Verminephrobacter eiseniae EF01-2: one gene and its partner. The protein of the gene in region 2 interacts with the protein of the main gene of each other region in a pairwise test. Links are inferred from orthologs where the notes say so. Each region holds a gene or a part of one and is shown on either strand. Other genes may lie near its edges.

What was found. Proteins that work in one complex are often made in the same cells at the same time.
Region 1: the proteins of VEIS_RS22090 (region 2) and mtgA interact in binary tests that used the Escherichia coli proteins (3 or more experiments, as listed by UniProt). The link is inferred for Verminephrobacter eiseniae EF01-2 from one-to-one orthologs.

The regions. Positions count from the first base shown.
Region 1 is NC_008786.1:2,493,662-2,497,926, forward strand. The notes cover bases 587-3,307. They hold mtgA (monofunctional biosynthetic peptidoglycan transglycosylase), read left to right. Parts: upstream 587-1,455; coding sequence 1,456-2,160; downstream 2,161-3,307. Other genes in these bases: aroE (shikimate dehydrogenase), read left to right, coding at 587-1,173; VEIS_RS31115 (hypothetical protein), read left to right, coding at 2,240-2,371. Also shown: VEIS_RS10735 (TonB family protein), read left to right, coding at 1-297; more of aroE, read left to right, coding at 307-586; VEIS_RS10755 (hypothetical protein), read left to right, coding at 3,644-3,838; VEIS_RS26020 (sulfite exporter TauE/SafE family protein), read left to right, coding at 3,831-4,265. UniProt on the Escherichia coli protein: Peptidoglycan polymerase that catalyzes glycan chain elongation from lipid-linked precursors. May play a role in peptidoglycan assembly during cell division in collaboration with other cell division proteins.
Region 2 is NC_008786.1:5,050,787-5,055,621, reverse strand. Bases 1,837-4,835 are described here. They hold VEIS_RS22090 (peptidoglycan D,D-transpeptidase FtsI family protein), read right to left. Parts: upstream 4,208-4,835; coding sequence 2,465-4,207; downstream 1,837-2,464. Other genes in these bases: rsmH (16S rRNA (cytosine(1402)-N(4))-methyltransferase RsmH), read right to left, coding at 4,518-4,835; ftsL (cell division protein FtsL), read right to left, coding at 4,204-4,521; VEIS_RS22095 (UDP-N-acetylmuramoyl-L-alanyl-D-glutamate--2,6-diaminopimelate ligase), read right to left, coding at 1,837-2,465. Outside these bases: VEIS_RS22100 (UDP-N-acetylmuramoyl-tripeptide--D-alanyl-D-alanine ligase), read right to left, coding at 1-861; more of VEIS_RS22095, read right to left, coding at 912-1,836. UniProt on the Escherichia coli protein: Essential cell division protein that catalyzes cross-linking of the peptidoglycan cell wall at the division septum. Required for localization of FtsN.

The sequences.
Region 1 (4,265 bases), 2.6 Mb from region 2 along the record:
CTGCGCCGCAAGGTAGAAGACAAGGGCACCGAGAACTTCCCCGAGCAGGGTGGCCACAAGCTGTATGGCGAGTTGACGATGATCGTCACCGTCAACTACGACGGCCAGGTGCTGGCCACCGAAGTCGTGCAAGGCTCGGGCAACGCCACGCTCGACCGCCGCGCCCAGGCCATTGCGCGCGCCGCCGGCCCGTTTGGCGCCTTTGACGCGCAGATGCGCAAAAAGGCCGATCAGATCGCGATGGTGGCGCGCTTCAAATTCACCCGTGAGCAGACGCTGGAAACCAGCGCCAGATAGTGCGGCACCATGCGCCAAACCGCCGACCTGTACTGCGTGCTGGGCAACCCGATAGCGCACAGCCGCTCGCCCGCCATCCACGCCCGCTTTGCCGAACTCACCGGTGAGCGCATCCGCTACGAGCGCCGCCTGCTGCCCATCGACGGCTTTGCCCGGGGCCTGCGCGACTTTGCCGCCCAGGGCGGGCGCGGCTGTAGCGTCACCGTGCCATTCAAGACCGAGGCGCTGCGCTGCGCCACCGCTTGCAGTGAACGCGCGCAACTGGCGGGCGCCGCCAACACGCTGAGCTTGCACGCGGACGGCAGCATCAGCGCCGACAACACCGACGGCCTGGGCCTGGTGGCCGACATCACGCGCAATGCAGGCATTGCGCTGGCCGGCTGCGATGTGCTGCTGGTGGGCGCAGGCGGCGCCGCCGCTGGCGTGCTCGGGCCGCTGCTGCACGCCGGCGTGCGCCACATCACCGTGGCCAACCGCACCCTGGCCAAGGCGCAGGCCCTGGTGCAATCGCACAGCGCATTGGCGGCGCTACGGAAAACACAGCTCAAAGCGTGCGGCCTGCAGGCGCCTCTGGCCGATTTCGACATCATCATCAACGCCAGCGCCAGCAGCCTGGCCGGTGCCGATGTGCCGGTGCCCGCCAGCGTGCTGCGCCCGGCCAGCCTGGCCTACGACATGATGTACGGCCCTGCCGCCCAGGGTTTTCTCGACTGGGCCCGCCGCCATGGCGCCAGGCCACGCGACGGCCTGGGCATGCTGGTCGAGCAGGCGGCTGAAGCCTTTTGGCTCTGGCGCGGCCTGCGCCCCCCCTCGGCCCAGGTGCTGGCCGAACTGCAAGAGGCGGCAGCCAAGCCGGCCTCCGGAGCCGACCGGTGATGCATGATGCCGGCCCAAGCCGGCGGCCTGCGGTGGCCTGTGGCCTGAACCCGGAAACCCGGCATGCGCCGATCCCGATCGATTCGATACACCTGCCCATCGCATTCAAACCCATGCATATCCGGCGTGCAGCCGCCTGCATGATTGCGTCGTGATTTCTGCCGTGGCCCTTGCCGTAACCCTCACCATGGCCTTTGCCGCGACTGTGGCCCGGCAACGCCTGGCAGCACCATGCCCGCCCGAGTGCGCGCCGCTTCCTGGCCAGGATGGACCAGCCGTCCGATGAAAGCCCTGATGCGCTGGCTGGCCCTGCTGGTGCTGGCCTTGGCGGCGCTGCAACTGTTTTTTGCGCTGCGCATTGCCGCCATGGCGGTGATCGATCCCGAGTCGAGCACGTTTCAGCGCTCCGAGGCCTGGGCGCAGATCGCCGGCACGGGCCGGTTGCGCTGGCGCCAGCAATGGGTGCCCTACGCTGAGCTGTCAGAGCCGCTCAAACGCGCAGTGATCGCGGCCGAAGACGACGGCTTCGTCCTGCATGACGGCGTGCAATGGAACGCCATCGGGCAGGCTTGGGAGCGCAATGCCAAGGCCGCCCGGCAGGCGCACAGCCGCGCGCCCGGCATCCGTGGCGGCTCCACCATCACCCAGCAGTTGGCCAAGAACCTGCTGCTCTCTGGCGAGCGCAGCATGTTGCGCAAGGGGCAGGAATTGCTGCTGGCGCTGCTGCTAGAACAGTTGCTCAGCAAGCGGCGCATCCTGGAGATCTACCTCAACAGCGTGGAATGGGGCGAAGGCGTGTTTGGCGCGCAAGCCGCAGCGCAGCATTACTTTGGCAAAAGCGCGCGCCAACTCACCCCCGCCGAGGCCGCCCGGCTGGCCGTGATGCTGCCCGCGCCCAAGCGCTTCGAGAAAGCGCCGGCGTCGGCGTATCTGGCCCGGCGCACGCGCGCGATCGTGGCGCGGATGGACAGCGCGCAACTGCCCTGAACAGAAGTGCCCGCGCAAATCTGGGCAGCGCCTGGAAACACCGTTGTTCGGCCCGAACAGCACCAGCACATCCACCACCTTGCCCAGCATCATCCTGGCCCCCGAGCTACCGGGCAAGTATGTGTGGACGGTGCAGGCCACGCTGAAGTCTGGCTCGCACACGGAAACCCGGGTCAGCCATGCAAGGTTCGAGGTGCTCGATCCGCCCTGATCCTGCGCATGGGCACCCCTGGCGGGGGTGGACTCGGGGAACCGAGCCGTCACCAGAAAAAACAATTAGAGCATTTTTGATTTAAGTAGAAACATATCCAGAAGATGAAAAGTAGTTGGACAATTCCTGTGGTGTAAAACAATCAAGCAGGTGCCCGATGGTATTCCAAAGTCCATCGACAGTACGCTGTTCAGCTTGCCTGAGCAGGGCTTTCAGTTTGGAAAAGAATTTTTCGATAGGGTTCAAATCTGGTGAGCAAGGCGGAAGATAACGCAATGTTGCACCAACCCCCTCAATGGCCTCACGCACACCAGAGACTTTATGGCTGGACAAATTATCAGCGATCACGATATCACCAGGGTGCAGCGTAGGACACAGAAATTGCTGTATATAGGCCAGGAATGCTTCGCCATCCATAGGGCCATCCAAGACCATTGGGGCGGTCACGGCGTTTACCCGCAAGCCGGCAATGAAGGTGGTGATTTTCCGGTGACCATGTGGAACACTGGCTATGCAACGCTGTCCCTTCGGCGAACGGCCTCGTGTGCGGGTCATGTTGGTGGATGTGCCCGTCTCATCAAGGAACACAAGCTTTGTTGCGTCAAGTGCTGGCTGGCTTTCCTTCCATGCAACCCGATCCGCTTGCACATCCTTACGCTCTTGCTCGCTGGCGTGCAGAGTTTTTTTTAAAGCTCAAACCCCATTTATTCAGTTGGTGCCATAGGGCTGGGGCTTTGATCGTTATCCCATGCTCGGCCAGCCGTTCGCACATCTCGCGCAGTGTCAAATCCGCTCTGTCTTTAATCCATTCCCGCAACATAGGCTCCACTGGAGCAAGGCAAGATTTCCGATGCCCGCCAATCTGGAAACTATGTCGAATACCTTCTTCAAGACGCGTCTTGACTTGGTACACCCATACTCGACTGACTTCAAAACGCTTGGCAATATCGGTAGGACGATCTCCTTGTTCTATCGCCTTCAGCACCCTATCTCGCAAATCCTGCGAATACGCTTGCATTGCATACTCCTTCAGAAAAAAGACGCCGCATCATATCATGAATTGTTTGGTTTTAAGTCAAATATGCTCTAGTCACATGAAAAAATAATTCTTTCACAAGTTACATAGAGTGGCTACACTGCCTCATCGAAGAAACAAGGAGACATCGGGCTGCACGCCCCCCGCTAAACCAACCGGGTCGAGCCCAGGCTGTGACATGTGGACGATGCGCTACGCGCACCGACCGACGCCATGGACAACTCGCAGAGTTGTCCATGGCGCCAGCCTTCGACCACATCCCCACAGTCTTGTACGACCACGTTTATTTCCCCCGTGAATTCAAAACTTTTCTTGAGACTAGTGAACATGCAAACGCAGATATGGATCATGGACGCATCATTGCTATCATGGATGGGGCTGCGCAAAACCAGCAAACGTTGCTTGATGAGGAGTACCTGACTTATGCATGAGATTTTTAATATGACATGGCAACAGCTAATCTTAATTTTTTTAGTAGTCACTGTTGCGTATGTTGTTTTTGGCATGGTCGGTTTCGGCACTGCCCTGATTGCCACTCCAGTCTTGGCTATTTTCATTCCGGTGTCGAAAATAGTTCCTTTGTTGGCATTGATGGACATGATTGCCGCACTAAATAACATCCTTCGTGATGGCCGCAAGGCAGATGTAGATGAACTGAAACGATTAATTCCACTGATGATGGTTGGCAGTTTAATCGGATCCGCCATTCTTCTTAAATCTCGACCTGATATATTACTTCTAGGATTGGGCATATTTGTAGTAGCATCTTCTCTTTATTCTCTCAGCGGTTTGAGTCCAAAGAAGAAATTTCAACCTCGTGCGGCAATTCCATTCGGTATAATAGGCGGGGTGTTCAGT
Region 2 (4,835 bases):
GACGTTGTGCCGCCCGGCGATGTGCAAGCGTGTCGTGACCGGGCCTTGCGGCGTGGCCAGGGTCAGCGCCCAGGCGCCATCGACCCAGCGCGCGTCGGCGCCATCGACGGCCCCGCCGGCGCCAAAGCGCAGGCATTCGCGGCCGGCTGCCAGTTCCTGCCACAGCGCCTGGTAGTCGTCGTCTGCCGGGAACACGGCCACCCCGTGGGCCGGCAGGCTGGCGAACACCGAGCCGTTCTCGCGCGCCACGGCCGCCACGCTGTGCATGAACTCCAGATGCTCACGCTGCGCGTTGTTGACCAGCGCCACGCCGGGCTGCGCGATGCCGGCCAGCGCGGCGATCTCGCCCGGGTGGTTCATGCCCAACTCGACCACTGCGACCGTATGCCGGGCGCGCAGGCGCAGCAGCGTCAGCGGCAGGCCGATCGCGTTGTTGAAGTTGCCCTGCGTGGCCAAGGCCGCATCGCCCTGCCAGGCGCGCAATATGGCCGCCACCATCTGCGTTACCGTGGTCTTGCCGTTGCTGCCCGTCACCGCGATCAGCGGCAGGTCGAACTGCGCCCGCCAGCCCGCCGCCAAAAGCGCCAGCGCGGCCAGGCTGTCGGGCACCTCGATGCCCGGCAGACCGGCGTCCGCCAGCCCCCCCTGCGCCAGCGCCGCTGCCGCGCCACCGGCACGGGCCTGGGCCAGAAAGGCGTGGGCGTCAAAGCGCGGGCCCCGCAGCGCAACGAAAAGATCGCCGGCCTGCACCGTGCGCGTATCGGTGTGCACGCGCGCCACAGGCGTGGCGCCGGCGCCCACCAGGCGGGCCGCAGGTATGCGCGGTTGCAGCAGGGCAAAAGCCTGTTGCAGCGTCATCATCGCGGGCCTGGGCACGGGTGTGGACATGGGTTCGGGCCGGGGCTGCTCGATCATGCGCCGGCTCCCCGGGGCGGCACGGCGCGCTGCCGGGCCTGCATGGCGCGCTGCGCGTGGGCCCAATCGGAAAATGGCCGGCGCACGCCGGCCACTTCCTGGCTGTCTTCGTGGCCCTTGCCGGCAATCAGCAGCACATCGGCGGGCGCGGCCTCGGCCACGGCCTGCGCGATCGCGGCGGCGCGGTCGGGCTCGGTGCGCACGGCGCGGCGGCGGCTGATGCCTTGCAGGATCTGGCGCAAGATCGCGTCCGGGTCTTCGCTGCGCGGGTTGTCGCTGGTCAGCAGCAGTCGGTCGGCCTGCTGCTCGGCGGCTGCGCCCATCAGCGGGCGCTTGCCGGCATCGCGGTCGCCGCCGCAGCCAAACACGCACCACAGCCTGCCAGCCCGCCGGGCGGCCAGCGGGCGCAGGGCCTGCAGGGCTTTGGCCAGCGCATCGGGGGTATGGGCATAGTCCACGACCACCAGCGGCTGGCCCGCCAGCGCCAACTGCTGCATGCGGCCCGGCACGGGCTGCAAGCCTGCGCCGGCCTGCAGCGCCTCGGCCAGCGGCCAGCCCAGGCTGCGCAGCGTGGCCAGCACCGCCAGCAGGTTCTGCAGGTTGTAGTGGCCGATCACCCGGGTCGTCAGCCGCTGCGGCGCGGCACCTTCGCGCACCGTGCAGCGCAGGCCCTGCGCCGCCAGCGTGATGTCGCGCGCGGCAAGGCGGGCCGGGCCTTGGGTCGAAATGCTCCACAAATCCGGCACCCGGCCTGCCAGTTCGGCATGCAGTTGCGCTCCCGCCGGGTCGTCGATATTGATCACCGCCGCTTGCAACCCGGGCCAGTCGAACAAGGCCCGCTTGGCGCGCCAGTAAGCGGCCATGCTGCCGTGGTAGTCCAGATGGTCCTGCGTGCAATTGGTGAAGATGGCCGCGCGAATCTGCGTGCCCGCCAGCCGCCCCTGCTCCAGGCCGATCGACGAGGCCTCGATGGCGCAGGCCGACAGACCCCGATCGACAAATTGGCGCAGTGCGCGCTGCAAGCGCAGCGGGTCGGGCGTGGTCATGCCGGCGGTTTCCAGCACCGGGGGAACCCCCAGGCCCAGGGTGCCCGCCAGCGCGCAGACCGGGCTTTTTGCGCGCCCATTCAAAGCGTCGGCCAGCCACCATGCGGTGCTGGTCTTGCCGTTGGTGCCGGTGACGGCCAGCACATCGAGCTGGCGGCTCGGCTGATCGAACCACTGCGCGGCGATCGGTCCGGCGGCGGCCTTCAGGCCCGGCAGGCTGGCCAGGCTGGCGCCAGGCGCAGCCGGGAACGCAAAGGCCGCCACGCCCGCCTGCTCGACCAGGCAGGCCGTGGCGCCGCGCGCGATGGCATCGGCCACATGGGCGCGGCCATCGGTGCTGGCGCCGGGCCAGGCGATGAAGCCGTCGCCCGGGGCGATCAGGCGGCTGTCGCTGTGCAAACTGCCGCTCACGCGCGCGCGCAGCCATGGCAAGGCCGCGCCGGCGCATTGCAGCGCATGCGGCGTATGCAGCACATGCAGTGGGGCAGGCAGCGGCGCAGACATCACAGCGGCTCCTGCACGTGGGCCACGATCTGCGGCTTGACGGCCTGATCGGGCGGCACGCCCAACATGCGCAGCGTTTGCTGCACGACGCTGCTGAACACCGGCGCGGCCACCGCGCCGCCGTAGAACTGGCCGTTGCCGGGCTCGTCGATCATCACCGCGACGATGATGCGCGGCTGGTCTATCGGGGCCATGCCGGTGAACCAGGCGCGGTATTTGCCCGAGGCGTAGTTCTTGCCCACCTGCTTGCGCGCGGTGCCCGACTTGCCGCCGACCGAGTAGCCCACGGTCTGCGCCTTCTGGCCGGTGCCGCCCGGGCCTGCGGCCATTTGCAGCATCTTGCGCACTTGGGTCGCCGTGCGTTCGGAGAACACCGGCACGCCCACGGCGGCTGCGTCGCTCTTGAGTATCGTGGCCGGAATCACCCGGCCTGCGTTGGCAAACACGGTGTACGAGCGCGCCATCTGGAACAGGCTGGCCGACAGGCCGTAGCCATAGGCCATGGTGGCCTGCTCGATCGGGCGCCAGCTTTTGTACGGGCGCAGCCGCCCGGTCACCACGCCGGGAAAGCGCAGTTGCGGCTTTTGCCCGAAGCCGGCGGCCGAGAAGGTCTCCCACATCTCGCGCGCCGGCATCTGCATTGCGATCTTGGTCACGCCGACGTTGCTCGACTTCTGTATCACCCCCTCGACCGTGAGCAGGCCGTAGTTGTGCGTGTCGGAGATGGTCAAGCCGGTGACCGTGGTGCGCCCCGGGCTGGTGTCGACGATGGTCTCGGGGCGCACGCGGCCGCTGTCCAGCGCCAGGCCGACGGTGAACGGCTTGATCGTCGAGCCGGGCTCGAACACGTCGGTCAGCGCGCGGTTGCGCAGTTGCTCGCCGCTCAGGCCCTGGCGCTGCTCGGGCAGGTAGCTCGGGTAATTGGCCAGTGCCAGCACCTCGCCGGTATGGGCGTCGAGCACCACCACGCTGCCGGCCTTGGCCTTGTGGGCCATGACCTGATCGCGCAGTTTCTGGTAGGCAAAAAACTGCACCTTGCTGTCGATCGACAACTGCATGTCGCGGCCATCGACCGGGGGCATGGTTTCGCCCACGCCTTCGACCACGCGGCCGAACCGGTCCTTGATCACGCGGCGCGAGCCGGCCTTGCCGGCCAGCAGCGCGTCGAAGGCCAGTTCCACCCCTTCCTGGCCCTGGTCCTCCACATTGGTAAAGCCGACCACATGGGCGGCGGCCTCGCCCTCGGGGTATTGGCGCTTGTATTCCTTGCGCTGGTAGATGCCCTTGATGTCGAGCGCGGCAATGCGCTGGCCCTGCTCCCAGTCGAGTTGGCGCTTGATCCAGACAAAGCTCTTGTCCTCATCGGCCAGCTTTTTCTGCAATTCGGCCTGCGGCATGTCCAGCAACCCGGCCAACTGCCCGAGCTTGGCGCGGTCTGCGGGGCTGTCCTGGAGCACGTCTTCGGGGATGGCCCAGATGCTGGCCGCAGGAACGCTGGAAGCCAGGAGCAGGCCGTTGCGATCCAAAATTCGGCCGCGGTTGGCGGGCAACGCCAGTGTGCGGGCAAAGCGCACCTCGCCCTGGCGCTGGAAGAAGGCATTGTCGAACACCTGCACATGGGCCGCGCGCGCGCCCAGCCCGACAAAGCCCAGCGCAATCAGCGCCACGATGAGCTTGCTGCGCCATACCGGCGTCTTGCTGGCCAGCAACGGGCTCAAGGTGTAGAGCACGCTGCGGCTCATGGCTGCGCACCTTCGGACGCAAAGGTGGAGCCGGCGCCCGGCGCCATCCCTTGCGGGTCGGACACATAGCGGGTGATCGCGGGCGTGACCAGCCGCATGTTCAGCGGGCCACGGGCCATTTTTTCGATCCGCAGCGACGTGGCCTGCGCGCGCTTTTCCACTTGCAGGCGCTGGTGCTCGGTCTCCAGACGGAGCGCCTGGGTGTGGGCACGGTCGAGCGCGGTGAACAGCCGGCGCGACTCGTACTGGATGTGCACCAGATAGAGTGCACTGGCCAGCACCGTCAGCAGCAGCACCAGGTTCAAGCGGGTCATGGCGGCAAGACCTCGCCATGTTCGGCCCGGCGCGCATCGGGGCGTTCGGCCCGGCGCATATCGGAGCGCTCGGCCCCGTGTGCCTGCGTGCGCTCGGCCACGCGCATGATTGCGCTGCGCGCGCGCGGGTTGGCCGCCACTTCGGCGGCGTCGGGCCGCACACGCGCCAGCGCCAGCAGTTGCATGGCCTGCGGTGCGGCAAACGGCACCCGGCGATCAAACGGCTGGCGCGAATGCCTGGCGATGAACTGCTTGACGATGCGGTCTTCCAGCGAGTGAAAGCTGAGCACCACCAACCGGCCACCGGGTTGTAG